One region of the Brevibacillus sp. BC25 genome, then DNA from elsewhere that is predicted to be linked to it. Evidence: predicted binding sites of a transcription regulator. Region 1 holds the regulator's gene; the other holds the start of a gene.

Region 1 (15,543 bases):
GCTCTCATGGAAAAGCAAGGCATCAAGGTAAACAGTGAACGCCTTGTGCAAATGGGGGAAGACTTGGACCAAAAGCTCGCGGGTCTGACAGATCAGATTTACGAGCTGGCGGGTGGGGCATTCAACATCAACTCGCCGAAGCAATTGGGTGAGATTTTGTTTGACCGCTTGTCTCTACCTGTATTGAAAAAGACCAAAACAGGTCCTTCTACCAGTGCGGATGTATTGGAGAAGCTCGCTCCGTACCATCCGATCATCGATGCGATCCTGATCTTCCGTCAGCTCGGTAAGCTCCGCTCTACGTATATTGAGGGCTTGACCAAGGAAATCCATACGAAGACGAGCAAGGTGCATACGCTTTATAACCAGGCGACTACGGCGACAGGGCGTCTGTCCAGTACGGATCCGAATCTGCAAAATATCCCGATCCGCATGGAAGAAGGACGCAAGATTCGCGAGGCGTTTATCCCGTCGGAGGACGGCTGGTACATGCTGGCGGCCGACTATTCCCAGATTGAATTGCGGATTTTGGCCCACATTTCGCAAGACGAAAATTTGATTGACGCCTTCCAAAAAGGAATGGATATTCATACCCGCACCGCCATGGACGTATTTGGTGTGAGTAAGGAAGAAGTGACCTCGCTAATGCGCCGTCAGGCAAAAGCGGTCAACTTCGGGATTGTATACGGCATCAGCGACTACGGTCTGTCGCAAAACCTCAATATTACCCGTAAAGAAGCCGGGGACTTCATTGAGCGTTACTTTGATGTCTTCTCCGGTGTGAAGCGCTGGATGGACGAGATTGTCCAACAGGCGAAGGCGGATGGCTATGTGACGACCTTGTTGAACCGCCGTCGCTACCTGCCTGATATTCGCAGCAGCAACTTTAACCTGCGTTCGTTTGCCGAGCGTACTGCGATGAACACACCGATCCAGGGTACTGCTGCCGATGTGATCAAGCTGGCGATGATTCGCATGCAGGAGGCAATCGAGGAGAAAGGTCTCGCTAGCCGCATGCTTTTACAGGTGCACGATGAGCTTGTATTTGAAGTGCCAGAAAATGAGCTGGAGGTCATGCGCAAGCTGGTGCCAGAAGTGATGGAGAGTGCGCTGTCCCTCAACGTGCCACTCAAGGTGGATGTCAGTGACGGACGTACCTGGTACGATGCGAAGTAGGCATGCCTAGAACATAAGATGGATAGACAGCGAGAGGAGGAGGGCATATGCCAGAATTGCCTGAGGTAGAAACCGTCGTACGGACTCTGCGTGGCTTGGTTATGGGAAAAACGATCGAGAGAGTAAGTGTTCATTTGGCGCGTATTGTGCGTCAGCCAGATGACGTGGAAGCTTTCAAATCTCTCTTGGTGGGACAAACCATCCAGGATATCCAACGGCGGGCAAAATTCATTCAGTTTTTCTTAAACGAGGATGTGCTCGTGTCCCATCTGCGTATGGAAGGGCGCTACGGCGTGTATCAGGCGGATGATCCCGTTGAGAAGCATACCCATGTCGTCTTCCATTTTACGGACGGAACAGAGCTGCGTTATCGGGATGTTCGTCAGTTTGGGACGATGGATCTGTTCCCTAAGGGGAAGGAAACAACCGTCGGACCTTTGGCAAAACTGGGGGTAGAACCGCTAGATAAAAGTTTTACTCCCGAAGTTTTGGGGAAATTGTTAAAAGGACGGTCAACAAAAATTAAGCCGCTTCTCCTAAACCAGGAATGTATTGTAGGACTGGGGAATATTTATGTGGACGAGTCACTCTTTAAAGCAGGCATTCATCCGGAGAAACCAGCAGGAAAGCTGACAGATAAAGAAGTTATCCGACTGCACGAAAGCATCGTCTCTACTTTGCAAGAAGCGGTAGAACAAGGTGGTAGCTCCATCAAGTCGTATGTGAACGGACAGGGCGAGATGGGAATGTTCCAGCAATCGCTATTAGTTTATGGACGAAAAGATGAGGCGTGCACGAAGTGCGGGGCCGAAATCATTCGGTTTGTAGTCGGCGGCAGAGGGACGCATATTTGTCCCGATTGCCAAAAGAACCAGTAACTAACTTCGAGAAGTTTTTCACAAAGCAGTTATATCAGTTCGACCAAGGGAGGAGGATGGGCATGATACTAGGATTAACAGGCGGAATTGCCACTGGGAAAAGCACGGTTACAGGTATGCTTCGAGAGCGCGGAATTCCTGTCATTGACGCTGACCAGATCGCCAGAGAGGTTGTAGAACCAGGTAAACTGGCCTATGAAGCGATCGTGCGCCATTTTGGAAGAGAAATCCTATTGGAAGATGGTCAGATTGATCGGAAAAAACTAGGTGAGATCGTGTTTTCGGACGAGTCCGAGCGTCAAAAGCTGAACGCCATCGTCCATCCCGAGGTACGCCGCGTCATGCGGGAAGAGGCCGAAACAGCAGAAGCGAATGGAGCCGAGATCGTCTTTATGGACATTCCTCTGCTGTATGAGAGCAAGCTTACGCATATGGTAGAAAAAATCGTGGTCGTCTATGCGCCCTACGAGATGCAATTGGCGAGAATGCTGGAGCGCGACGAATTGGAAGAAGAACAAGCACGAAAAAGACTGCGGGCGCAGTTTCCCATTGATCAGAAGAAGCAGGGCGCAGACTTTTTGATCGATAATTCTGGTTCGCGTGAAGAAACCGAGCGTCAAGTGGAGGCGGTATTGGCCGCGATTCGATCGGAGCGTCAATCATGAGTTTTGGCAAACGTGCAGCATTGATTTTGCTCGTTTTGGCGAGTGTATTTCTGCTGCTAAACACGCCATTGGTGTGGAAATGGATGTACCCGATCAAATATGAGCAACAGATTGTGACGGCTGCACTAAAATATGAGGTGGATCCTTATTTGGTATTAGCCGTCATTCGTTCCGAGAGTGGGTTTGCGACAGATCGCGTTTCGAAAAAAGGTGCGGTCGGGCTCATGCAAATCATGCCGGATACAGCGCAGTGGATCGTCAAGGAGGCAGGCTTCCGTCCAAAGGACAGCGAATACTTGTACGACCCCGTCATGAACATCGAGATTGGGACATGGTATCTCGATTTTTTGCTGTCCCGCTATGATGGCGATATCGTCAAAGTCATTGCAGCCTACAACGCCGGTCCGGGCAAAGTAAACGGATGGCTCGCGAGTGAGCAATGGAACGGAACTCGCGAGACGATTGAGGACATTCCATATGGGGAGACCCGTCAATATGTCCAGCGAGTGCTCTATTATCATGATCGTTATAAAAATATATACGACTTTCAATTACGTTAAAAATCATGAAAAGCCGCTTCTCTTGCTGATAAGAGAGCGGCTTTTTCCTCTTTTTTTTGGGTAGGGTAAATCGTCCAAATATTTATTTTTCAGTAAAACACATTGATAATTGTGTCATACTTATTATAATAAAAGTATCAGATAAGCGTAACTCAATTCGAAAGGGGTTTCTATATATGACAATTAAAATCGGTATTAATGGTTTCGGACGTATTGGCCGCATGGTATTCCGCCGCGCTATTCAGGACCCCAACATTGAAATCGTTGCAATCAACGCTAGCTATCCAGCGGAGACGCTTGCACATTTGTTGAAATATGACACGATCCACGGACGCCTGCAAAATAAAGTGGAAGTCCAAGACAACAAGATTATCGTAGATGGAAAAGCAACAGTTGTACTGTCTGACCGTGATCCGCTGAAGCTGCCTTGGGGTGACCTCGGAGTCGAGATCGTTGTAGAGGCTACAGGTAAATTCAACAATCGCGAAGGTGCTGGCAAGCACCTGCAAAGCGGTGCGAAAAAAGTTGTGATTACAGCACCAGCGAAAGAAGAAGACGTTACGATTGTGATGGGTGTAAACGAAGGCACCTACGACCATGCCAATCATCACATTATCTCCAATGCTTCCTGCACAACCAACTGTCTCGCACCTGTGGCAAAAGTGCTCAACGATGCATTCGGTATCGAACAAGGTCTCATGACTACCATTCACTCGTTTACAAACGATCAGGTGAATCTCGACAATCCGCATAAAGACCTGCGTCGTGCACGTGCAGCTAGCGAGTCCATCATTCCAACGACGACAGGAGCTGCTCGTGCAGTAGGAATCGTTTTGCCAGAATTGAATGGCAAACTAAACGGTTTTTCCTTGCGCGTACCGACTCCAAACGTTTCTGTAGTAGACTTGGTGGTCAATACGAAGAAGCCAGTTACATTGGACGAAGTAAACCGCGTCCTGCGTGAAGCGAGCGAAGGCAGCATGAAAGGCTACCTCGAGTTCTGCGATGAGCCGCTCGTATCCAGCGATTTCAATGGCAACGATCACTCCTCGATCATCGACGGTCTGTCTACGATGGTAATGGGAGACAATCAGGTGAAAGTGATTGCTTGGTACGATAACGAGTGGGGCTACTCCTGCCGCGTCGTAGACCTGGTTCGCCACGTATCTGAGCAGCACAATCAAGCTGAAACAAAAGAAGCAGCTGCCGTTGGTGTAAAATAAGCAGCATAAACAAAACCCCTTTGCCGATTTCGAGCAAAGGGGTTTTTGGTTGCTTCGTATTTACGATGAGGTAGGAGATTCATCTAATGAGTTCACGTTAAACAGATCATCATCTTCAAAGCCGACAATGAACAGTCGGATGTTCGCCTTGAGATCGAGGTCATAAGGGGTAGGAACATCGTTTCCTCGGCCGTCCTTTAATACCCGTACAGTGGGACGATGTGAATAGTCTGGATCAACCCGACTCACTACCCCGACTTCACCAGTATTCAAAACGACGCTGCTTCCAATCGGGAAGATAGCAATGTGCTTGATAAAGGCATTTACTAGATGATGCTCGAATAGCGTACCGCCAGAGCCTAGGAGGTACTCGACAGCATCCTGTGGCATGTACCGCTTGCGCCATGGACGTGGGGAAGTCAATGAGTCATAAATATCACAGAGACCGACGATTTGTGCGAATTCGTGAATTTGCTTGCCGGATAATCCCTGTGGATAGCCACTTCCATTTAGCCGTTCATGGTGCTGCAAGCAGACGTGTGCTGACATAAGCGAGATGTCATGCTGCTTTCGTAACAAGTTAAAGCCAAGCATCGTGTGCTGTTTGGCGATTTCCTTCTCTTCGTCCGTCCAACGCTCTGTTTTTTGCAACAGCTCTTCAGGCAGGCTTATTTTGCCGATATCGTGCAGCATGGCGCCTACGCCTAGGTTTATGAGCTGTGTGCGATTGTAGCCCAGAGACATGCCCACAGCAGTCGCCAGCACGGCCACATTCACGGAGTGATGGTATAAGGATGGCGAATGAGAAGAGATCGTCGTCAAATGTCCAACCATTTGCTTGTTTTGCATCAGGTCGTCCAAAATAGAACTAAAGGCACGCTGAAAATGAAGGCCCATTTCTTTTAAGGAAATTTTCCGGGCCAGCTTGTTTGAGTTTGTAATTTGTTTGATCGTCTTCTCGATGGCTTCCACAGCTACTTGTCTAGTTTGTGGGCGAATCACTTCTTCCACAACGATGTCACTGGTACGGGGATCATCGATATACACCGAATCAACACCAGCTCGCTCTAATCCGGTGATGAGTCGTTCCGTTAATTGCATACCGGTTCCAAGTAGCACCTTTCCATCATCTGTGAAGACCGTACGTCCCAATTTCATTCCAGGCTGTAGGTGCTTTAAAGATACTAAACGCATGACTATCCCTCCAACAGTACCATAATTGTACTCCATTCGACTTATGCTTTAAATAGGTACAAGGATTGACTTGACTTCTGACAGGAATATGAGGGACACTGTAGACAAGTATTGTCAGTATTGGAGTTGATTCTGATATGCGTTGTCCATTTTGCGAATATAATGGGACTAGAGTCCTGGATTCACGTCCTTTCAATCATAATAAATCCATTCGTCGTCGCCGCGAGTGCGAAGCCTGCGAGCGCCGTTTTACTACCTTTGAAATGGTAGAAGAAACACCTTTGTTAATTGTGAAAAAGGACGGAACACGCGAGGAATTCAGTCGAGACAAGATATTGCGCGGATTAGTGCGTGCTTGCGAAAAGCGTCCCGTACCGTTGGAAGTGCTTGAAAATGTAGTGAACGACATTGAAAAAGAATTGCGCAGCTGCGGGCAAGCAGAGATCCAAAGCAATGACGTTGGGGAGAAGGTCATGGAGCGTTTATACCATGTCGATGAGGTCGCATATGTACGCTTCGCCTCTGTATACCGCCAATTCAAAGATATCAATGTATTTATGAAAGAGCTGGAGGAGCTATTGGCTCAAGCGCGAAATAGCTCGTTTCCAAAAGAATAGATAAGCTTTTTTCTGCCAGACTCGCAACTTCTCACTCGCTCTTGCGGCCGATCCGCTAGGGCTTCTTTGGCTTTCCAGCTGATTTTTCCGCGAATGAATGGGGAGTCGTGCTATAATAAAAGAATCGAATTTTGTCAGGAAGGAAAGATCTGATGCGTCGTTTAGTTTGGAACGAGTTGTTGCCGAAGGATCGTTATCTGGTGCGGATGGCAAGACCGATTGGCTTTGCCGAAATGGGCTTTGTTACGCAGCTATATTTGCCGATCATCGGTGTCGAATCGTACGCTTTCTACCAACTGCTCGTCCATGGCGTGCAGGAGGTGAGCGGAGCCTCCTCGGAGGGGACCCATCGCAGTTTGATGCTGACGACTTCGCTTTCTTTGGATCGGCTATTGGATGCGCGTGAACGTCTGGAGGCAATCGGGCTAGTCGAGGTGCGCCGCAGGGAAAATCAGCAGCGTGACTATTATTACGAGTACTTAATCAAACCGCCGCTTAGTCCGGCTGAGTTTTTTGCAGACTATGTACTGTCGTTGATGTTGTTAAACAAAATCGAAAATGTTCGCTATTCGCAACTGCGCCAGCATTATGCAGATACTCTTGGCAGTCAGTTGGATCAAGAATACTCCATTGTGGAAAACGTCACGAAAGATTTCCATGATGTGTTCCAGTCGTTGAAACAATCGGAGCTGGAAGTGAAAAAAGGGTCGGAGCGAGACCAATTTTTAACCGAGATGGACACCAGCTTCCCGCAAGCGCCGATGAAATCTGGCTATGAGGCACAGGTCAACCACTCGCTGAGCGTATCGTCCTTGCGCCTGTACTTGCCGGATAATGCCGACTCGGTCAAAGTTTTGGAAGGCAAGAGCATGGAGCTGTTGTTCTCGCTGTGCCATTTCTATCAGCTGGACAGCTGGGGGATGGGGCAGGAGCTGCGTGATTGGACGCTGTACAAATCGGATCGGAGCTTGGACGGAGAAGTTTTGCGCAAGCGTTTGGTACAACGCTACACGGAAGACAAGCTATACCGAACGGCGCCTGCAACTGACATGACAGAGGATGGCTGGGGACCTGGTCGCTTGCCTGAGCCTGGCAGTGAAGCCTTTATCCGTGCTTGTCGCCAGCTATCTCCGGTGACCCTGTTGGAAAAGGTCGTTGGTGGCAGAATCAGTAAGGTGTTTTTGGAACGTGCTGAAACGCTTGTATTTGCGGATGGGATGCAGCCGGAAGTCGTCAATGCGCTGCTGCTCCATACGCTAGCCAGCATGCAAATGGAGCTGCCAAAAGCGTACATGGAGACGATTCGTGATAGCTGGAAAGCGAAGCGGATCGCAACAGTTGACGAGGCAGTTAAACAGATCCTCGAACGTGCTGATCAACGGGCACAAACAGCCGAGAAGGCAAAAACGGGCAAGAAGGAATCTGCTCCTGTCAGACGCAACGGTAGAGCTATCTTGCAGGACAAGCTGCCAGCATCTGTCGAGTGGCAGCTGTCGCAGGAGAAAACCGCAACGGACGCTGAAAAGAAACAGTCCATTCAGGATTTTCCAGACTTGCAGAAAAGACTGGAAACCTTGCGAAAACGGAAATAAGGAGTGTGAGGGAACGTGGAATCTATCAGTGAGTTCATGCAAGAGCTCGCCAAACGAACACCGCGTCAGTTGCTGACACCGGATCAGCAGTTAGATAAAATGTTTCGTTCGTCAGCATATTTAAAAGCATTTCAACAAGAGCATCCCGCATTGACTCGAGACGATTACCTTCGCTCGCTCTCCAACATCTATACGGCAGTCAAGGAGCAGTATTGGTGTGAGCGTTGTCCGGGTCTTGGCGAGTGCCCGAATCTGGTCAAGGGGCATAGCACTCAATTGGAGCTGGCTCACCAACATATTATCAGCTCGATGACGCCCTGTTCCAAGCAACTGTCGCACGAGGAAGAGATTCGCCGCCGCCGATTGATGCGCAGTTATTACGTTTCCGAAGAGACTTTGAACGCGAGCTTTGAGGGCTTGGTCATTGACTCCGGGAATTTGGCTACCGTAGATGCCGCGATTCAGTTTTGTGAAAAAGTCGGAACAGGCGAGCGGGTAAAAGGACTTTATTTGCACGGTCCGTTCGGTGTTGGAAAAAGCTACATCATGGGAGCAATCGGTCGTGAGCTTTCGGAGCGCAACGTTGCTTCCTTGCTGGTTTATGTACCGGACTTTATCCGGGAGATGAAGGATTCTATCTCGGATCAATCGTACGCAGGGAAGCTGGAGCTACTGAAAGAAGTGCCTGTACTGATCCTCGATGATATCGGTGCGGAGAACTTGACGCCATGGGTTCGGGACGAGATTTTGGGGGTTATATTGAATCAGCGGGCAAACAACCATTTGCCTACGCTGTTTACTTCAAACTACGCGCTGAATGAACTGCAAGAGCATTTGTCTATCTCCAATGGAAATCGGATCGAACAAACAAAAGCGGCTCGCATCATGGAGCGAATCCGCCATTTTGTCGATGTATATGAAATTTTACGCGAGAACCACCGTACCTAGCACGTGAGTCCAGAGGCGAGAGAGCTCCCAATGCGTGAGGGCGAGTACTTCTCTCGCCTTATGATACGGTCCAAACAGGACGTGTGACGTCGTCCCTACAGGCGAGGCGACAATTCCCAGTGAATCAGCCATGATCATTGCACGGGCCAAATGATAGTCATGGCTGATGATCAGGGCGTCTTGAATATGATGTTCCTCCAAGACCTGCTGGCCGTACAGCAGGTTTTCGTATGTGCTGGTAGACTTACTTTCTAGCAAAATGTCCTCTTCGGGAATTCCCTTGGCCACCAAATAATTTCTGCTCACAGCAGCTTCCGTGATCGTTTTGCCTTCACCGAGGCCGCCTGTGACCAACAGCTTCGATACATAACCTTCTTCATACAGGGTCGCCGCCTGCTCCAGACGTTCGCGCAGACCAGGACTAGGTCCCTCACCCCAGACCGCTGCACCGAGGACAATGCCGACGGTTGCGTGTTGGGCTTTGGCTTTCTCAATCGTCTGTTCGATGCGGTACCAGTTGTAGCCCGACCATATTAGACCGAGCAGCATGACAATCCCCAACACTATGAATATCCCATGCCAGCAAGGACGCTGTACGTTTGTCGTTCGATTTTTCATTTTTCGAAATCTCCCTCGTAGTCTCTCTCTTTATTTAGACGTTTGAAATAAGGTCTAGTTACAAAGCTTGACACATGCCTGACACGAAAAACTAGTAAATTGTTTCTTGCTCTTTGCCGATATAGTAATGGTGGAATGGTTTCGAAGATCAGCAAATTTCATACTTGCGAGGGAGGCTAGTTAATGTTCTGGAAAAAAACGATGCTCTTGTTTCTGGCCGTCCTGCTATTAGTGGGGACTGGAAACGCAGGGGTAGGATTGGCTGCCGATGAAATCAGCCGACTCGTTCTGTCCAAGAACGAGGTAACATTGGAAAATGGAGACTCTACTAAGCTGACGGCTACCGCTATTTATGTGAGCGGAAAAACGGAAGACGTCACCGTCAAGACAGAATGGACCACGCAAAATGCGGATGTAGCCTCTGTATATGCGGGGCAGATTACAGCCAAATCGGTAGGGAAATCTACCATTACCGCTACTTACATGGGTAAGCCTGTCGTAGTGGGTGTGAATGTAACCAAAAAGGTAAAGGCACTGACAACAGAAGATCAAACGTTGAACGTGAGAATTGGCAGCACGGAAAATGTAAAGCTGACAGCTGTATACAGCGATGGGACAACAGAAGATGTAACGACCCAAGCAGACTGGTCCATCGATAATCCGGCGATTGCGACTGTAGTCAACGGTGCAATCAAAGGTTTGAATTCAGGAACTGGTACCGTGACAGCGAAGTTTGGCAGCCAGACGACAACGATCTCTGTAAACGTCGAGATTGCCCACAGACTGGAGCCAAACAAAAACCAGGTTTCACTCTTGCTGAACGGCGAAGAAAAAATCAAGCTCAAGGCCATTTTCCCGGATGGAAGTGTAACGGAAGACGTCTCCGACAAGGCTGAATGGTCTTCAGACAATACCGCTGTAGCCGATGCGCTCAAAGGCACGATCAAGGCTTATGGCGCAGGTACAGCAACCATTACGGCGAAGTATGGAACAAAAACAGCGACGATCAAAGTCGATGTGGATACAACGCAAAAATTGGAACTCAACAAGCAAAACATTTTCATGAATGTGGGCAAGGAAGAAGACATTGAGCTGAAAGCAACTTATGCCAATGGCGGCGGTTCCACAGTCGTGAACGATAAGGCCGAATGGTCCTCCGATCGCGAGGACGTTGCGTATTACAGCAACGGGAAAATCCATGCGGTGAAGTCCGGTGAAGCGGTGATTACTGCGAAATACGGAAACAAATCGGTTCAGGTACGCGTAGATGTAGAAGTACCTCGTTCCTTGTATATCGTTCCTGCTTTCCTGAAGATGAAAAGCGGAAAAACGGAAGACGTAACTGTAAACGCGTCCTTCGCAAACGGTAAAAGTGAAGATATCACTTCAAAAGTAGAGTGGTCTTCGGATAATGCAGATGTCGTATTTGCAAGCGGCAAGACCGTATCCGCCTACAAGGCTGGAACGGCGAATGTAACTGCTAAATACGGCGGAAAAACAGCGACACTGGTTGTCGATGTAGATGTACCGCAAAACTTGTCCGCAGATACCACGACAGTAGCAATCCCTGTCGGTGGCGCGAAACAAGTAAAGGTAACAGCTTCGTATCCAGATGGAAGCACTCCTGCTGAAGATGTCACACAAAAAGTCGTTTGGTCATCCAGTGCACCTAATGTAGCAAGCGTGCGTCAAGGCTTGATCACTGGTGTGTCAACAGGTGCAGCGACTGTAACAGCAACATACGGAACACGCACAGTGAACATTTCCGTATCGGTCGGAGTCATGCAGACATTGACCGTAGACAAGAAAAAGATCGTGCTTGGAAATGGCAAGTCCGAAACCGTTAAGCTGACTGCAGCTTACGCAGATGGAACGAACAAGGATGTAACAGATACAGCGACATGGAGCACGGCTTCTGCAGCTGTAGCAGAAGTAATGAACGGGAAGATCACAGCGACAGGAGCAGGGAAAACGACCGTAACAGGTACCTTCGAAGGCAAGTCGGTTACGATTGCGGTAGAAGTAGACCAAGCGACCAATCTCTCTGTCGATCCTCGCATGATGATCCTGAATGTTAGTGAATCAAAAGAGATCAAGCTGAGCGCAACAGACTCCGCTGGCAATTCGGACAATGTGACCAACGATGCAGAATGGTCCTCGTCCTCGCTGAAAGTAGCGGATGTGGTAAACGGCCGCGTAACAGGTCTCTCAAACGGACGTGCGACGATCACCGCGAAATACGGCGGCAAATCGATCACCATCCCGGTAGAAGTCGGAATCGTGACCAAGCTGGAAGCAAACAAGCGCTTTGTATCTACAAAGTCGAACAGCAACGTACAAGTAAACTTGACAGCTACCTTCTCTGATGGCCGCACCATGGATGTTACCAATCTGGCTGACTGGAAGACAACCAACTACAAGGTAGCTGACGTAACCAAAGGTCTCGTTACAGGACGTGCCTACGGCAAAACGACGGTTACAGCGAAATACAACGACAAGAGCGTGTCCATCCCAGTCGATGTTGATATGTTGAAATACTTGAAGACAGATGTCGTCCAGCTCGTGATGAGCAAAGGCGAAGTGAAGCAAGTGAGCGCCATCGCGACGTACATGGATGGCTCTGAGCAAAATGTCTCCAAGCCAGCTCTCTGGACCACTTCTCGTCTGTTGGTAGCCGATGTGAAAGACGGCGTGATCAAGGCAACAGGGTCGGGTAAAGCGACGATTTATGTGCAGTATGGTGGGAAGAAGACACCAATTGTGGTGACGGTGAGATAGTAGATTGATAGGGAAAAGAGGAAAGCCAACCGGGTGGATCGGTTGGCTTTTTTTGTCTGGACTTTAGGTTTGTAAGAACTAAAAAAAGCCACCTTTTACAGGTGACTTGTGAGTTCTAAATTATGGTGGAGCCAAGGGGGATCGAACCCCTGACCTCTTGACTGCCAGTCAAGCACTCTCCCAGCTGAGCTATGGCCCCATGAATATTTATATGCTAACATATGCCAGCTAAATAGTCAATAATAGAATTTTTACTAATAATAATATTGAGTTTCTACCAACGATCAAATGCAAGTAAAAAATAATTCATTTTCTTTTTTCCAAGCAGATGTAATATGTAACTTAATATATTTGTAATAACTACCGATAATTAAATGATACCATTGGCTAGTCGGAGGCAATGTATGTTCAAAAAAATGGTGATGAGTACAATACTTTTCTCACTTATAGGAATTTGTATTTTCATTTGGTTTTATTTGTATCAAGAAGTAGCAGGAACAAAGAACAATTCTAACTTTTCCAAACAATTCCTGACAATGATTGAAGAAGACGATGACGAAGACTTCTCTGGAACATTGACTTTTTCGAGTGATTTCAAACCAGAATATTTAGCTGAAAAGGGATTTACTTTTATAAACCAGCAGCAGAGACAAGGTATATTTGGGCCATATATGGCAAATGTATTTGGAGCACGTGATGCTGAGATTAAAGTAATGGATGCAACTGGGAAGATTATTGGGTTGTTTCAATCCGATGAAAATGGTAATTTCGACTTCGAAACGGAACTATCTAATTTCTATGAGTTAGAAATCACTTTTGATGGAAGAAGAGTTGAATTAACCTTACCAAAAGGAAAAAATGAGGACCTAAGTATATATATCACACATGGTCTTTCTGAAAAATATCTCCCCACGGTAGAGGAATCATTTCAAAATGCATCAGAAGCACTTAAACAAGAAACGAATAAACAAGACAGCAATTTTAACACCAATAGTTCTTCAGAAGCAGTTGAAGGTGATATAAAGGAGTTTATTGTTCTTCAAAATGGTAGTTCTGTAGACGCTTTTTATACAGCAAATGAAGCGATCGAATTTGCAAAAAATTTGGATCAGGCAGAAGTAGTAAATCCAAACGTAGGTATTTGGGATAATAAACCCTCAAGTGTATACCAGTATGATAAGCATCTAAAAGACTTCAGTACAAAGAAAGAAGCAATTGAGTTTGCGAATAAATACGATCATGCAAAAGTAGTAAATTTAAAAACTGGTAAGGTAGAGTTTGATAATTATCCTAAGGAATGTGGAACTTGTGAAAGTCCCATACAAAATGAGTATTAGAAAGCTTAACTGGATGCTAAAAAGCTTCTTTTTCCTCAAAACCGCCTCTTCATAGTGCTATTGTAGAGGTCAGCAGTTCGATCCCACTATGCCTACCATACAGGAACTACGGAAACGGCAGAGATGCCGTTTTTTCTTTCTGTCTCTTTTGTACAACAAATCGCCCAGTCCGACGGAGGTTTCGGAAAGCGTATAGCTTTAAGTAGCCATCCTTTGAACTTGAATAATGCCGCACTTCGCTGAAAAAAGGAGCGAAAAAAGCTAGTCTCTTCCCGCTCCCCTCATCATTCGTTGCACAAACTCACAAATTCATCAAACCCCGAAACGCTTTCATTTTCCCCCTACTAACAGGAATATCCGTCTGACTGTCATCATTCATCTTAATCAAATACGTATTATTAAACCACGGAATGATTTCTTTAATATGCTTCACGTTCAAAATATAGTTTCGATGACTTCGAAAGAAAGAGCGGGACCGGTTCAAAATCTCCTCCAGCTCATTTAAGGACAAGTCGCACTTGTCGATACTCTCTTTTGTCGCAACATATAAATCTTTCTCCCGCACAAAAGCAAAGTAAATCTGCCCTACAGGGATCGGGATGATCTTGTTGGTCTTCCGGATGCAGACATGCTCTTCCAGCGGGGGAACTGTTGCGGTGCGGTTATTCATGGCCGATCGGTTCCTCAGTGTCCTCACTTTTTTGATCACATCGTCCAATTTCGATTCCATGATCGGTTTGGTCAAATAGCCCACAGCAAGCGTGGAAAAAGCCTCCAGAGCATGTTCATGATAGGCAGTCGAAAAAACGATCAATGGGGGATTGGACATCTGATTCAATGTTTTGGCAAATTCAAGCCCATTCATCCCGGGCATCTGAATATCGAGCATGAGCAAATCAGGCTCGGAATTGATCATATGAGGCAATGCTTCCAAGGGATTGGTATAGATTGCGTCCACTTGGATATCAATATATTTTTTCAGCAAATATTCCAATTCGGAACAAATGGCTGGCTCGTCGTCAATGATGATCGTTTTCAGGAGCATCTGGATGCACTTCCTTTTCAAATGCGGATAACGGAGCGACAAAGGATACTACTGTTCCCAAACCAGGCTTGCTTTGAATCGTGAGGCCATATTTTTTGCCATAAATGGATCGAAGCCGTGAATGGACATTGACAAGGCCGATCCCTTTCGATTGGCTGTTCCAGATTTCGGCCAAACGCTCTTCACTGATTCCAACTCCATTGTCTTCGATGCTGATTTTCACTTCTTGGTCGTACGGTTCCACTCGAATCGTGAGCAGACAGTCGCTAACTTTTGGGGAAAGTCCATGGTGAATGGCATTTTCCACGATCGGCTGCAAAGTCAGGACAGGCAATTTGCGCTCCAGCAGAGATTCGTCGATCTCCATGTTCACCTTTAATCGGTTGCTAAATCTGACCTTCTCGATTTCCAAATACGACTTGATTCCGTCCAGTTCTTCCTGCAAGCTGTGATGATTTCCCTTGCTTTTCAAATTGCGCCTGAAGATGTCACTTAAATGACCGATCAAGTTTCTCGCCTGATCAGGGTCTGTACGACAATAGGACATAATCGTCCCCAAGGTGTTGAACAGAAAATGGGGGTTGATTTGTGCTTGTAGGGCGCTCACTTCAGCCTGCTTCCGCATTTTCGCTTGGTGCTCGATCTCCGCTAGTTCAATTTGAACTGACAGCAGCTTAGCGAGGCCGTCCACTAGCTTCTCGTTGGTCTGGGACGTCTTGGAGGAAGAGGTTTTATTGTAGAATTGCAACGTCCCGATTTTCTGGTTTTGATGATACAACGGTGCGGCGCTGATCGATTTTAGGCGAGGCGGACGCGAAAGAGCAAAATCTTTGTCGATCCATACCCCTGTAGGGCGGGTCAAAACAGCCTCCGCTACTTGTGCGCACAGTGTTTCTTTCTGCACATGATTTT
Region 2 (15,543 bases), on a different contig from region 1:
GCCCGCAATCTGCGTGAAATGGCGACATTTGGCGTGCCGATTATTTGTATTGTTATCGGGGAAGGCGGAAGCGGTGGAGCCTTGGCGATCAGCGTAGGTAACCGCATCTTTATGTTGGAGAATTCCTATTACTCCGTGATTGCACCGGAGAGTGCCGCTGCGATTCTCTGGAGAGACTCCAGCTTGGGTATGCGTGCAGCGGAGACGATGAAAATTACGGCTCCTGATTTGTTGGAATTAGGAGTCATTGACGGAATTATTGATGAACCATTCGGAGGAGCCCATCGTGATTTGATCGCGCAGGCAGGGATGGTCAAGGCGGTCATCGCGGAACAACTAGAACAGCTGGGCCGTTTAACTCCAGATGAATTGATACAGGACCGTTACGAGAAGTTTAAACAGATTGGAGAATTCGCCACCCTGTAAGAAACAGGGGGCGTTTTTTTCTTTTTTCTCCGAGGAAAATCTGCTACAATCGAAGTCGAATGAAAGAGTTATCAGAGCTTTCAAAAAGTATGGCACATATCTTTTGAGTGTATAACAGATATGAGGTTTTGAGTGATACAGCATGTTTCATACAAAGTATGGTACATACTGTTTCCGTTAAATGACATGCTAAAGACGATACGATTGGAGAGGTGGATTCCATGCGGAAACTTGCAGTTCTCACTAGCGGTGGAGATTCTCCTGGAATGAATGCCGCGGTCCGGGCGGCTGTACGTCGTGCTCATTTTCACGAGGTACAGATGTTTGGGGTTTACCACGGATACGAAGGGCTGATGAGGGGAGATATCAAGGAGATGTCTCTAGGCTCTGTTGGGGATATTATTCAACGGGGAGGAACCATTCTCTACTCCGCTCGCAGTGAAGCGTTCAAGACGGAAGCCGGACAGCAAAGAGCGGTGGAACAATTACATGCTCATGAAATTGAGGGTCTGATTGTCATTGGGGGAGACGGGTCGTTTCGCGGTGCACAGAAGCTAACCGAAAAAGGCTTCCCGACTATTGGCGTACCGGGTACGATTGATAATGATATTCCATGCACCGATTTCACGATCGGGTTTGATACGGCATTGAATACCGTTGTGGAAGCGATCGATAAAATCCGCGATACGGCCACCTCGCATGAACGCACGTACATTATTGAAGTCATGGGGCGAGATGCTGGCGATCTGGCATTGTGGGCAGGGCTTGCAGCTGGTGCCGAGTCCATTATTATCCCGGAAGCGTCGCAGGATATGGACGACATTATTGAACGTTTGCATGCTGGACAGCGCCGTGGTAAAAAGCATTCCATCATCATTGTGGCGGAAGGGGTAGGAAGTGCCGCTTCTTACGCCGAAGCGATCACGAAAGAGACAGGCTGGGAGACTCGCGTAACGGTACTAGGTCATATTCAGCGCGGTGGTTCCCCTACTGCGATGGACCGAATGCTGGCGAGCCGAATGGGTGCAGCAGCTGTCGATTTGTTGCTGGAAGGCAAGCAGGACCGAATGGTTGGGATTCAGAACAACGAGATCGTTGACGTTGATTTTCAAGAAGCATTGGCGAAAAAGCATCAATTGGATTTATCCATTTATCAATTGGCGCGCACGCTATCTATATAAAACTAACAGTTTTCGGAGTGTAGAGGAGGCTTACATCCTATGTTAAGGAAAGCAAAAATCGTGTGTACCATTGGACCGGCGAGTGAATCGGTTGAAACACTGAAAAAATTGATCGAAGCAGGAATGAACGTAGCTCGTTTGAATTTCTCGCACGGTTCCCATGAGGAGCATGCGGCACGAATTGTAAACATTCGTCAGGCATCAAAAGAAACCGGGAAACCCGTTGCAATCCTGTTGGATACAAAAGGTCCTGAAATTCGTACGGGTACGCTTGCAGTAGATGCAGTCGAGCTCGTAGAAGAACATACGCTGATCCTCACCACTGAGGAAGTACCAGGTACTGTTGAGCGCGTCTCCATTACGTATCCAGAATTGCCTCGCGATGTAAAAATCGGCGATACGATCTTGATCGATGACGGTTTGATCGGGTTGACTGTACAGGAAGTGAGTGACACCGAAATCGTCTGCTTGATCAAAAACGGTGGAACACTGAAGAGCAAAAAAGGCGTCAATGTTCCGGGTGTCAAAATCAACTTGCCAGGTATCACAGAAAAGGATGCACAGGATATCGAATTCGGTATTGAACAAGGAGTCGATTTCATTGCGGCTTCCTTCGTCCGAAAAGCATCGGATATCTTGGAGATTCGCAAAATCCTGGAGCGCCATAACGTGCGTATCGATATTATCGCGAAAATCGAAAACCAGGAAGGCGTCGATAACGTAGACGAAATTCTGGTAGTAACAGATGGAATCATGGTTGCGCGCGGTGATTTGGGCGTAGAGATTCCGGCAGAAGAAGTACCACTTGTTCAGAAGAAGCTGATCAAGAAGTGTAACGAACTCGCGAAGCCAGTCATTACGGCGACACAAATGCTTGATTCTATGCAGCGCAACCCACGCCCGACACGTGCAGAAGCGAGTGACGTTGCGAACGCCATTTTCGATGGTACAGACGCAATCATGCTCTCCGGTGAGACGGCTGCCGGTAAATACCCGGTTGAGTCTGTCGAAACCATGGTGCGCATCGCTGTACGTGCAGAGCAAGAGCTGAATTATCGTGAGATCTTGTACGCACAAGCACAGCTCAAACAAGTGACGATTACCGATGCCATCAGCCAAGCTGTTTCCAATGCAGCATTGGATCTGGACGCAGCGGCAATCATTACTGCGACCGAAAGCGGACACACAGCTCGCATGGTATCAAAGTTCCGTCCAAAAGCACCAATCGTGGCTGTAACGCCGCATGAAGCGATTATTCGCCGTCTTGCACTCGTAAATGGTGTGTACCCGGTGAAGGGCGAAATGGCGAATACAACCGATGAAATGCTGGAGATGTCTGTCCAGGAGGCGCTTGATGCAGGCTTCGTTCGTCATGGCGATCTCGTTGTAATCACAGCAGGTGTACCTGTCCGTGAAGTTGGGACAACGAACCTGATGAAAATCCACGTCATTGGCGATGTGGTAGCAAAAGGACAGGGAATCGGCCGAAAAGTTGTCACAAACAAGGTAGTTATTGCCAGATCCGCTGAAGAGGCGCTGGCAAAGGTAGAAGAAGGGGCGATCCTCGTAACCATCGGTACCGACTCCGATATGATTGAAGCGTTTGGCAAGGCTGGAGCAGTGATTTGCGAAGAGGGCGGACTTACCTCTCACGCAGCCATTGTAGGCCTGAATCTCGGCGTTCCAGTCATCGTAGGTGTGCAATTTGCTACGGATGTATTGAAGGACGGGCAAATCGTAACGGTGGATTCTGAACGTGGGCATATTTACTCAGGACATGCCCGGATTCTATAGGTAATACTATTCATCTTTAATACAGCATACCTCTGAAGGGTGACCAAGCGTCACCCTTTTTTGGCTTGGGGTAAAAAGGATTAGCCGACGAACTACCTGATAAGTTTTACCAGATAACGGTGATTATTAGGTGGTGCAAAGCGAATGGGAATCTGTTAAAATCGGTCGGTGGCTTTGTGTCAGGACGGATTAAATCCATACGTTCGGGGTTTCCAAATCATGACAGAATGGGTGTTGTAGCGCTCGTTGCCAAGAAAAGGCTGAACATAAAAGGGTCCTTCTGTACGTCCAATGTTCGGGATTTTGTGTCAAGTGTTTTTTTAGAGCAAACACAACATCTAGTATTGTCGAAAATTATTTCGCACAATATATAGGTAAAACTATTGAGTTTTTCAGATAAAGATAGTTAAACTAGAGAGGAAAGATTCGAAGGAGGAACGATATGCTGGCGACCGAAACAGTATCCCGAACTCAATTTTTGCGGGATGAATTCTTAGACCAATATTCTGATTTTCCGATCCATATGAGTCCTCTGGGACAATTTGTTTACTACCGTACTTATTCTCGCTTTGTACCGGAAAAGGGAAGACGAGAAACGTGGAAAGAAACTTGCCGCCGCTCGGTGGATTACAATATTAAGCTGGCTTATCAGCATTTGAACAAAATCGGAATGTACGCCGATTCTCGCGCAATGGAAAAAGAGGCAGAAGGTTTGTTTGACAACATGTTTAACCTTCGCCAGTTTTTGTCTGGCCGTACCTTGTGGGTTGGCGGTGCAGACAACGGTGTAGCGGATTTGTATCCGTTGGCGAACTTCAACTGCTCCTTCCTGAACATCAAGTCTTGGGATGACTTGGGCGATTTGTTCTACCTTCTCTTGGTAGGAACTGGCGTAGGCTTCAAATGCACGAAGGAAATGGCTGCTGGACTGGGCCCGATTCGCACGAATGTTTCGCTGCTTTCTTCTGAATACAGACCGCTGCCAAAGCATCAACGCCTGGAGCGTTCTGAGCTGAATGTACTGGATAACGGCTTTGCCAAAATTTATGTGGGAGACAGTAAAGAAGGCTGGGTAGAATCCCTGCGTCTCTACCTGCAAATTTTGACAGATTCCACTTATGAACACATTCACACTGTGAAAATCTCTTACAACAGTGTGCGTCCGAAAGGCGAGCGACTGAAGCGTTTTGGTGGTACTGCTAGTGGTCATGAGCCGCTTCGCGAAATGTTTGAAGGAATCGATAAAGTGTTGAAAAACCAAATCGATCAGCATTTGGCACCAATCGAGAGTGATGAAAAAGGATACGGTAAAATCCGTCCGATACATATTCTCGACATTGGAAACCTCATCGGAGCAAACGTCGTAGTAGGTGGCGTACGCCGTACAGCGGAAATTTTCCTGTTCGATCACGATGATTACGAGTGCATGCTGGCGAAATACGGCATCAATGGCTTCTGGACAGATGATCAGTTGAACCACCACCGTCGTGTGGGCGAGCTGTTGGGAGTGCACAAGCCTGTGTGGTTTGACAGCATCCAAAATGTAGGAGATGGACGCTCCGGTCTGGATCACCGCCGCATGTCCAACAACTCGATCGCCTTTACCAAACAACCGACCAAGCCTTTCCTGAACCTTGTGTTCACCTTGATGCAATTGGAAGGCGAACCAGGCTTCATTAACTTGGAAGAAGCAAACCGTCGTCGTCCAAATGCAGAAGGCTTGAACCCTTGTGCAGAAATCCTGCTCGATTCTTATGGCGTCTGCAACCTGACGACAGTCAATCTGGTTGAATTCGTGAAGGATCGCGCGGATGGATCCAAGTATCTGGATCTCGATGGCTTGCTGGAAGCACAACGCAAATCTGCTCGTGCCGGTCTGCGCATGACGCTGGTTACGTTGGAGCTGCCGCATTGGGATACCGTTCAACAGCGTGACCGTTTGCTCGGAACTTCCCTTACTGGTGTGAAGGATGCGTTGGCATCCCTTGGATATACAGAAGAGCAAGAGCTCGAACTGCTGCGCAAGCTGGGCGATGCTGCTCGTGACGAGGCGAACCGTTATGCGTATGAGCTGCGTGTGAACTCTCCACTCCTGGTAACGACCGTGAAGCCGGAAGGTACGCTGTCTCAGGTAGCTGGTGGTGTCTCCAGTGGTCTGCACTGGTCCCACTCGCCGTACTACATCCGCCGCATTCGTATCAATGCTGAGGATCCATTGGCAAAAGCAGTGCAAGCTCTTGGCTGGACTGTAAACCCAGAGGTAGGATCACCAGGTGAAACGTATGAAGAGCGCATGGCAAATGCACGCACACTCGTGATCGATTTCCCTGTAGCATCAGGTGCAGAAGAAACGAAGAACGAAGTAAGTGCAAAACGCCAATTCGATACGTACTTCCGTTTCCAGAAAGAATATACCGAGCACAACTCTTCGAACACCATTACGGTTCGCAAGGAAGAGTGGGTAGAAGTAGAAGATATTGTTTACGACAACTGGGATAATTTCGTAGGTGTATCCTTCTTGCAATTGGATGGAGGAAACTACCAATTGGCTCCATACGAAGAGTGCACCAAAGAACAGTATGAGGCATTGAAACAGTCCATGAAGCCGTTTGATCCTGCAATTTTACAGCAGTATGAAACCGGCGGAGAGGCTGATCTGTCCACGGCTGAATCTTGCGAAGGCGGCGCTTGCCCGATTCGCTAAGCGATCCGAATAATGAAAGGCAGAGGTAGACTGAAAAAAATCAGTTTACCTCTGTTTTTTTTATGTGGCTGTAGTGGAGAGAAGAATATTTCCAGTCTAGGCTCCAGGCTCCGTCCTGCTGGGGGCTGGGACTGCCCGCTCCGAAGGGATTCGCGGGGAAACGCAAAAGTGGTAGCTGCTACGTCGCGTGGGCGCGGTTGCGTTTCTTTTGCCCGCGAATCCCTTCGAAGCTCGGTAGGACTCCACAAGTCGCTACGTCTGGAAATATTCTTCTCTACGTAACTGATGCCATTTTTCAATCTGTTAATGTCTTTAAGACACGTCTAACACGGAAAGGTCGGAGAGGAAACAGGAGAAAACAGCGAAGATCTTTGGGACGCCGACCGAGACGGAATGCAAAAAGCGAAACACGCTCTTAAGCGTCCACCTCTGAAATTACTTCGGTGAAAGGACTACTTTGGACGCGGTTTCGCTTTTTGCATGGAGTCGGGCAGTCAATCCTACAGCGGGAGGGACAAGAAGCTGAGCGTTTTCTCCTGTTTCCTCCCCACCACAACAGCAACGTATTTTCTTGTCCTTGTATGGTACAATCATCCTATAGAGAAAGGAGCGATCCAAAATGACTCCCATTATTCATTCCCATCGATTGCGCGTCCGCTATGGCGAAACCGATCAGATGGGTGTGGTCTACCATACGAATTACTTGAACTGGTTTGAAGTAGGAAGAACAGAATTGATTCGCCATGCGGGGATCACCTATCGTGAGCTTGAGGAAAAAGGCGTACTTCTGCCTGTCACAGATGCGAACATCTCTTACAAACAACCCGCCCGCTATGACGATGAGGTAGAGATACGGACGCGAGTAAAAGAGATGAGTCCTGTCCGTCTCACTTTTGCTTACGAGATTGTTAGATTGCCTGACCAACAGCTGTTGGTGTCAGGAGAGACGATGCATGTATTTACCAACACAGCTTTGAGGCCGATTCGCTTGTCGCGAGCGGAGCCTGACATCTATGATTGGTTGGACTCCCAGCATAAAGGAGGGGAATAGGCATGTTCCGCTTTTTTGCCATTCTGTTTGTCGTCGCGTTTGGATTAGAGCTTTGGGGGCTTATTACCATTGGATCGTGGATCGGTGGTTGGAATACAGTCGTGCTGGTCATTCTTACGGGGATCTTGGGAGCTTGGCTCGCAAGGCAGCAGGGGATGCAAGTATTCCGGATGGTCCAACACCAGTTGTCGCGTGGGCAAATGCCTACGGATTCGCTCATCGATGGTGTTTTGATTTTGATCGGTGGCATTTTGCTCTTGTTGCCTGGATTCGTCACGGATGTGATTGGACTGGTCTTCCTCATTCCGTACACACGGATGATTATTCGTCATCTGTTGAAGCGCTGGCTGTGGAATCTCATCTCGTCTGGTCGTGTTCAATTGTTTTTCCGCCGCTAATACAGATATTCCCTATAAAAAAGAACCGCTCCGAGCTGTGTGACATGCTGCTCGTAAGCGGTTCTTTTTACATTGGGTCAGGTTTTCTTCCCGCGGATGTAGCCCCATACATCGACGAAGACGTTGGCTTTTACCAAAGCATTGATCATGACGAGTGAAACAGGTCCGATGATCAAGCCCAAGAATCCAAACAGCTGGAGGCCGACAAACAGCGCGACCAGCGTGAGGAGAGGGTCGAGACCGACGTTTTCCGCAACGACTTTTGGCTCAATAATTTGACGGAAAATCAAGACGACCCCGTACAAAATAGACAAGCCGATGACCATCGTGTAATTGCCTTTGAAAAACATGTAGATGATCCAAGGAACAAAGACGGTCCCTGTCCCAAGATAAGGCAAGAGATCGACCAAGCCCGTGATCAAGCCAATCGTAATTGCATATTCGACACGCATGAACAACAGACCAATAATCACGATGGCAGCGGTTAAGGAGATGAGAGTCAGCTGCGCCTTGACGAACCCGAACAAGGCATTGCGCAAATCAATAAAAATTTGATCGAGGCGGCTGTTTACCCCTGTTGGCAAAAGACGGCGAGCCCGCGCTTCCCAAAGAGCAAAATCTTTGGAGATAAAGAAGGCACCCATGATGGAAATGACAGAAACCGTCGCCATATTTGGGAGTGAGACAAGCAAGTTTTTCAATCCATCCAGGAATTTGACGATCAAGTTCTGTCCGACATTCGTGATGGTCGAGATTGTACTGCCTACCGTACTGGCGAGCTTCTCTTGATATCCTTGATCAAGCTGAGCATAAAACCACTGAATCTGATTGTACAGTCCCATTAAAAAGTCTTGAGAAATCGTAGTTTGCAAATAATGGGCTAGCTCCTGTGAAACGACGGGCAAGCGTTTGGCCAGCTCTCCGATTTCCACGACCGTTTCCGTGATGATCAGTGTGACCGCTCCACCAGCGAGCAGCATCAAAACCAAGAGCGCGATTATGACCGAAAGCCAGCGTGGAATCCGGAACTTTCTGGTCATGAACGTAACTGGTTTGTTGATGATGAGCGCAATGATTAAAGCGATTATAAATGGGTACAGTAAGGGTGTTGCGTGTTGGAATACCCAAATCCCTACATAGACAAGCAGGCAAACCCATAACAAGCGAATGATTTGAAAGAGGCGCTCTACCCAGTTTTCCTGATTCAAACGATTTCTCCTTTCCGCCGCGAAGGTGCGAACAAAATACTGATGTTTCTATTATGCAGCATGCCTGATGGGTGGAGCAAGAATCGCGAAAAAACAAAACTCCGTTTCACCCTTCGAAACATTTTTTCGCCAACCTTATTCACAAAATCGCAATAATCTTTTATAATTGGGTCGTCTTAGTGGATTCTTTTCTCTCGCCTCTCCCCTTACATGAGCGTCATTTTCATGTACGACCATGTGAGGATTTGCGTGGATACATTCCCTGTCAAGAGTGGTGGATGAAAGAAACCGCTGCTTACAATTGCATAGATAGGATGTTCAAAAAGTCTTTTTTGAACGTGATCAGGTTGTTTATCAGTCATGGCGGACAAGCGAAGACTAGATAAGCACTACTACTTGAGTGGAAAAGGAGAGGGAGTTCTATGACAACTACTCGTGGACTTGAAGGCGTTGTTGCCGCTCAATCATCCATCTGTTCGATCGTCGATGGGGTTCTTTGCTATGGCGGGATCAACATCGATGAGCTGGCAGAACATGCAACTTTTGAAGAGGTTGTATATTTGCTCTGGCATGGAGCGTTACCGAAGCGTGATCAGCTAGACGCTTTGAAAAAACAATTGGGTGAAAATGCAGCAGTGGCTCAAGAAGTGCTGGAAAGCATTCGCCACTATCCAAAAGGCGTACACCCAATGGCGGCGTTGCGCACAGCTGTCTCTTCGCTAGCGCTCTACGACACAGAAGCGCAAGATATGTCTTCTGAAGCCAACTACCGGAAATCTATCCGTCTGATGGCACAAACTCCTACCTTGATCGCTGCTTACGAGCGTATGCGTAAAGGTCTGGAGCCAGTAGCTCCACGTGCAGATTTCACGATTGCACAAAACTTCCTCTACATGCTCACAGGCCAAGAGCCAACAGAAACGGCAGTAAAAGCGTTTGACGTTGCTCTGATCCTGCATGCTGACCATGAGTTTAATGCATCAACATTCTCTGCTCGCGTATCTGTTGCGACTCTGACTGACATTTATTCCGGTATCGTATCCGCAATCGGTACGCTCAAAGGCCCTCTGCATGGCGGCGCTAATGAAGCAGTAGCGAAAATGCTCAATGAAATCGGCGGCATGGCTAACGTAGAATCCTACATCCGCACCAAGCTGGATAACAAGGAAAAAATCATGGGCTTCGGACACCGTGTATACAAAGACGGTGACCCACGTGCGAAATGGCTGAAAGAAATGTCTAAAGCATTGACCGCGCAAATCGGTCGCCCTGAGCTGTATGAGATGTCTGTGAAGATCGATGAAATGATTTCCGGCGAAAAAGGCTTGAAGCCAAACGTTGACTTCTACTCCGCATCTGTTTACATCTCACTCGGTCTCGAAACAGACCTGTTCACACCGATCTTTGCCATCAGCCGTATGTCCGGTTGGACGGCACACATCATGGAACAATATGAAAATAATCGCCTGATCCGTCCTCGCGCGGACTACACCGGTCCGGTCAACCAACACTACGTTCCAATTGACCGCCGCTAAGAACTCGCTATTTTCGAGCGTGGCAGGTGGTCAGCCAGGCTGATCGCTCCTGAGCGCATGCTTGAGAACTACCACAAGTGAGTGGTAGTTCTCCTACGTCTGGAAATATTCATAATCACCAAATATATATAACACTGGAGGGATTTTTTGTGTTTAAAAACCTGACGCAACCAACTGTAGGCGAAAAAATTACTGTGGATAACGGTAAACTGGTAGTTCCAAACAATCCGATCATTCCTTTCATCGAAGGTGACGGTACTGGCCCTGATATCTGGAAAGCTTCCGTTCGCGCTCTGGATGCAGCTGTAGAAAAAGCTTACAAAGGCGAGAAGAAAATCGCTTGGTTCGAAGTATTCGCAGGTGAAAAATCCTTCAACCAATATAGCGAGTGGTTGCCAGAAGATACGCTGACTGCTGTTCGTGAATACCTGATCGCAATCAAAGGTCCTTTGACTACACCAGTAGGCGGCGGTATCCGTTCTATCAACGTAGCACTGCGCCAAGAGTTGGATCTGTATGCATGCGTACGTCCTGTTCAATACTTCGATGGTGTTCCATCCCCAGTGAAACATCCTGAATTGACTGACATGGTAATCTTCCGTGAGAACACTGAAGACATCTACGCTGGTGTAGAGTGGGCTGAAGGTACTCCAGAAGTGAAAAAAGTAATCGACTTCCTGCAAAACGAAATGGGCGTGAAGAAAATCCGCTTCCCAGAAACTTCTGGTATCGGTATCAAGCCTGTTTCCAAAGATGGTACTGAGCGTCTGGTTCGTGCAGCGATCAACTACGCGATCGAGAACAACCGCAAATCCGTTACCCTCGTACACAAAGGTAACATCATGAAGTTCACGGAAGGTGCTTTCAAAACTTGGGGATATGCAGTAGCTGAAGCAGAATTCGGCGACAAAGTATTCACTTGGGCACAATACGATCGTATCAAAGCTGAAGGCGGCGACGCTGACAAAGCACAAAAAGAAGCAGAAGCAGCTGGCAAAATCATTGTGAAAGATGTAATTGCTGACGCGTTCCTGCAACAAATCCTGACTCGTCCAGCTGAGTACGATGTAGTAGCAACACTCAACCTGAACGGTGACTATGTATCTGACGCACTGGCTGCACAAGTAGGCGGTATCGGTATCGCTCCAGGTGCAAACATCAACTACCTGACTGGCCATGCGATCTTCGAAGCAACTCATGGTACAGCTCCAAAATATGCTGGTCTGGACAAAGTGAACCCATCCTCCGTGATCCTGTCCGGAGAAATGATGCTGCGTCACCTGGGCTGGAACGAAGCAGCTGATCTGATCATCAACTCCATGGAAAAAACCATCTCCGCGAAAACAGTAACATACGATTTCGCTCGTCTGATGGAAGGCGCACAAGAACTGAAATGCTCCGAGTTTGCTGACGCTCTGATTCAAAACATGTAAGATAGATTTGGGTACAAATTTTTACACTTACATTTTTGGAGGGGAATAGTTCATGGCATTCAACCGTAAAAAAATCGCTGTTATCGGTAGTGGCTTCACTGGTGCAACAACTGCATTCATTTTGGGGCAAAAAGAGCTGGGCGACGTAGTATTGGTTGACATTCCGCAACTGGAAAACCCAACAAAAGGTAAAGCGCTCGACATGATGGAATCCTCTCCAGTATTAGGCTTTGATGCAAGCATCACAGGTACTTCGAACTATGAAGACATCAAAGATGCTGATCTCGTCATCATCACAGCAGGTATTGCCCGCAAGCCTGGCATGTCCCGCGATGACTTGGTGAACACCAATGCTGGCATTATGAAATCTGTTGCAGAGCAAGTAAAAACATATGCACCTAACTCTATCGTGCTCGTACTGTCCAACCCAGTTGACGCGATGACGTACACCTTCTTCAAAACATCGGGCTTCCCGAAAGAGCGCGTAATCGGTCAATCCGGCGTTCTGGATTCGGCTCGTTTTCGTACCTTCGTGGCTATGGAGTTGAATGTATCTGTAGAAGACGTAACGGGCTTCGTTTTGGGTGGTCACGGTGATGACATGGTTCCTTTGGTTCGCTACTCTTATGCTGGTGGTATCCCATTGGAAAAATTAATCCCGAAAGACCGTCTGGATGCGATTGTAGAGCGTACTCGCAAGGGCGGCGGCGAGATCGTAAACCTTCTGGGGAACGGTTCCGCTTACTACGCACCTGCGGCTTCCTTGGTACAAATGGCTGAAGCCATCATCAAGGACAAAAAGCGCATTCTGCCATCTATCGCTCTTCTGCAAGGAGAGTACGGCTACAACGATCTCTACCTGGGTGTACCGACTCTGCTCGGCGCAAACGGGATCGAGAAAGTGATCGAATTGGATCTAACTGACGAAGAGAAAGCAGCGCTCGACAAGTCTGCTGACTCCGTACGCAGCGTAATGGCTGTTTTGAAATAAGATCAATACATGTAAGACGCCTTTCTATGGGGAGGCGTCTTTTTTTATTAATGCTGCTGTGGTGGTGGAAGAAGCGAATTTCCAGTCTACGCTTCGGCCTACGCCCCGCAAGGGGGATTGACTGTCCGCTCTGGAATAAATGGCGGGAGCGCTTCAAACGTAGAAGTTTCGAGGATGTCATTCATAAGTGAAGCTGAAATTCCCCGCCATTTTTTCCTACGCTAGGGTGGGCTCCAGAGGCGCTTGGACTGGAAATTCGCTTCTTCCACGTAGCTTTTAGTTTTTTAAAAAAGGGCTCAAGGAAAAAAGCGTGTGGTTTTAATCTCTAGAAAACTTCTTTGAGCCCACTTACAAAACGTTGTAAAAGCAAGACATATCCACAGCTGTCCGAAAGCACTGTCACATGTTTGGAAGGAGACCGCCCGAGCGCAGAGAGGGTACAGGCGACTGGAAAACATGTGGCAGGGCTTCTCCCGACCACTACAGCTGGAAGATGGCAAGGATTTTTAAAGTAGATACCTTTACCTAAAAGAGGAATACTATTGCCAAGCAACTAAGTTCTATGTACTAACAGCATGTCTTTACAAAAAAATTACTTGTTTTCCGCAATGAGCATTGGCAGACTGAGTATTGTAGAGAGAAGCATTTTTTAGGGGACGTAGGTTAGAAAATCGAGCGCAAGCATTGCAACGCTAGGGGGAAACAGACAGATGATTAAAGTATTGGTAGTGGATGACGAAGCTTCCATTGTAAAGCTATTGCAATTTAATCTTGAAAAATCAGGTTTTCAGGTCGTAACTGCTTTTGACGGAAAACAGGCCTTGGAAATGGTTAAGAGCGAGCAGCCTGATTTTATCATTCTTGATTTGATGCTTCCCAAGATGGATGGAATGGATGTATGCAAAACCTTGCGCCAGGAACGTAATAATACGCCGATCTTAATGCTTACAGCGAAAGATGATGAGCTCGACAAGATTTTGGGGCTTGAGCTTGGTGCCGATGATTATTTGACAAAGCCATTTAGCCCGAGAGAAGTAATTGCCCGCGTAAAAGCCATTCTGCGGCGGTTTCAGAACACGCCAGAAGCGACTACAGCGCCTCAAGAGGTGTTACTCCAATTTGGGGATATTCGCATCTATCCGGAGAAGTACGAGGTGTTTTGTAAAGACGTCAAGGTCGAACTGACACCAAAGGAATTCGAGCTGCTTAACTATTTAGCGAGCCACCAAGGACGTGTACTGACGCGCGATCAATTGTTGAACGCTGTTTGGAACTACGATTTCATCGGGGATTCTCGAATTGTGGACGTGCATGTCAGCCATTTACGCGAAAAGCTTGAGGATGACACGAAGAACCCGAAATACATCAAAACAGTTCGCGGATTAGGATACAAACTGGAAGGATAACGGAGGATTTACCTTGACTCGCTTTCGAATCAAACTCACTTTGACTATTTTGGGTTTAATCTCCCTCGTACTATTGGTGATGGGGATGTATTTTGCCAAAGTGCTGGAGAATTCCTACCTCCAATCACTGAATGAGCTATTGTCCCGCGAGTCGAAGCTCATCTCTCAGGCGGTCCGTTTCCCGAACGTCTTTACCGATAAAGCGACGTTAGCGGATCGGGTCACACAAGTAGCGCCAACGGATGAAGTACGAATTACCATTATCGACAAAGATGGTCAGGTAATGTACGACAACTCCTCCCACTCGGAAGAGATGGAAAACCATCATGACCGACCGGAGATGATGGCAGCGTTAAAAGGAGAAACAGGGATTTCCCGCCGTTTCAGTGAGACGCTCGGCTATGACATGATGTACGTTGCAGTACCTGTTGAACTGAACAACGAAATATTCGGTGTTGTTCGTTCAGCGATGTCGATGAAAGATATTACCGATACGATCCACAAGATGTGGTACAGCTTGCTCACCGGTTTATTGGTTACTTTGGTAGTCGGATCGATTGTTGTTTCCCGCATTTCCTTTTCCATTATTCGTCCGATCGAGGAGATCACCCGGGTAGCCCGCAACATTACACAGCGTCAATACGAGAGCCGTGTGAGAATCAAAGCAAAGGATGAGATCGGTCAGCTTGCAGGAGCGATCAACTTCATGGCATCGAGCCTGGAGCAGCAGATGTACGAAATCTCGGAGAATCAGCAGCGCCTAGCAGGTGTGCTGACCAATATGACGAGTGGCGTGATCTTTATTTCAGAGCAACGTCGGATCATGCTGGTCAATCCCGCCGTTGAAAAGCTGTTGGGGACTGCTGGACATGAGATCGTAGGGAAGCTGCATATCGAGGCAGGCAAGAGCTTTGGGCTCAGCCAATACATCGACAGGTGCCTCGACAGAAGCGAGAAGTTCCGCCAAGAGGTACACATCTATTACCCGCAGGAACGCATCCTCGACGTAAATTTTGCTCCCTATATCAACTTCAAGGGGGAGTCGAGGGGTGTAGTCGTGGTGCTGCACGACATTACCGACATTCGCCGCCTGGAGAAGATGCGCAGTGAATTCGTGGCTAACGTATCGCATGAGCTACGCACGCCGATTACCTCGATCAAGGGCTTTACAGAGACCTTGCTTGAAGGGGCGATGCAGGACGAGGAAACATGTCGCAATTTCCTGCAAATCATCTCGGATGAGAGCGAGCGACTCTACCGGATGATCCGCGATATTTTGGACCTGTCCAAAATCGAGCAGAAGCGAATCCCGTTGCATCTGAGTAAGGTTCACTTGCAGGATTTAATCAGTTCGGCAGTTGCCATCATGCATGACCAGGCACAGCGCAAGGAATTGACGATCACGCTCCCTTCACC

Evidence for each region. The regulator NrdR, encoded in region 1, represses ribonucleotide reductase genes. The targets are predictions, from matches to a motif close to AACACNATATATNGTGTT.
Region 2: nrdJ (ribonucleoside-triphosphate reductase, adenosylcobalamin-dependent) is a predicted target of NrdR. The motif match lies at 3,730-3,747, and genes of this name have one in related genera.

Annotation. Positions count from the first base shown of each region.
Region 1 is NZ_AKIX01000015.1:6,368-21,910, reverse strand. It holds gene polA (DNA polymerase I) at 1-1,176, shown strand, start outside; gene mutM (DNA-formamidopyrimidine glycosylase) at 1,224-2,054, shown strand; gene coaE (dephospho-CoA kinase) at 2,111-2,719, shown strand; gene PMI05_RS03345 (lytic transglycosylase domain-containing protein) at 2,716-3,279, shown strand; gene PMI05_RS03340 (glyceraldehyde-3-phosphate dehydrogenase) at 3,456-4,502, shown strand; gene PMI05_RS03335 (HD-GYP domain-containing protein) at 4,563-5,696, opposite strand; gene nrdR (transcriptional regulator NrdR) at 5,834-6,313, shown strand; gene PMI05_RS03325 (replication initiation and membrane attachment family protein) at 6,466-7,905, shown strand; gene dnaI (primosomal protein DnaI) at 7,921-8,853, shown strand; gene PMI05_RS03315 (YdcF family protein) at 8,830-9,471, opposite strand; gene PMI05_RS03310 (Ig-like domain-containing protein) at 9,655-12,249, shown strand; tRNA gene PMI05_RS03305 (tRNA-Ala) at 12,373-12,448, opposite strand; gene PMI05_RS03300 (hypothetical protein) at 12,654-13,586, shown strand; gene PMI05_RS03295 (LytTR family DNA-binding domain-containing protein) at 13,888-14,631, opposite strand; gene PMI05_RS03290 (LytS/YhcK type 5TM receptor domain-containing protein) at 14,606-15,543, opposite strand, start outside.
Region 2 is NZ_AKIX01000071.1:18,946-34,488, reverse strand. It holds gene accA (acetyl-CoA carboxylase carboxyl transferase subunit alpha) at 1-426, shown strand, start outside; gene pfkA (6-phosphofructokinase) at 648-1,607, shown strand; gene pyk (pyruvate kinase) at 1,647-3,401, shown strand; gene nrdJ (ribonucleoside-triphosphate reductase, adenosylcobalamin-dependent) at 3,844-6,105, shown strand; gene PMI05_RS19320 (thioesterase family protein) at 6,725-7,156, shown strand; gene PMI05_RS19315 (FxsA family protein) at 7,159-7,554, shown strand; gene ytvI (sporulation integral membrane protein YtvI) at 7,632-8,762, opposite strand; gene citZ (citrate synthase) at 9,185-10,297, shown strand; gene icd (NADP-dependent isocitrate dehydrogenase) at 10,447-11,730, shown strand; gene mdh (malate dehydrogenase) at 11,783-12,721, shown strand; gene PMI05_RS19290 (response regulator transcription factor) at 13,432-14,127, shown strand; gene pnpS (two-component system histidine kinase PnpS) at 14,141-15,543, shown strand, end outside.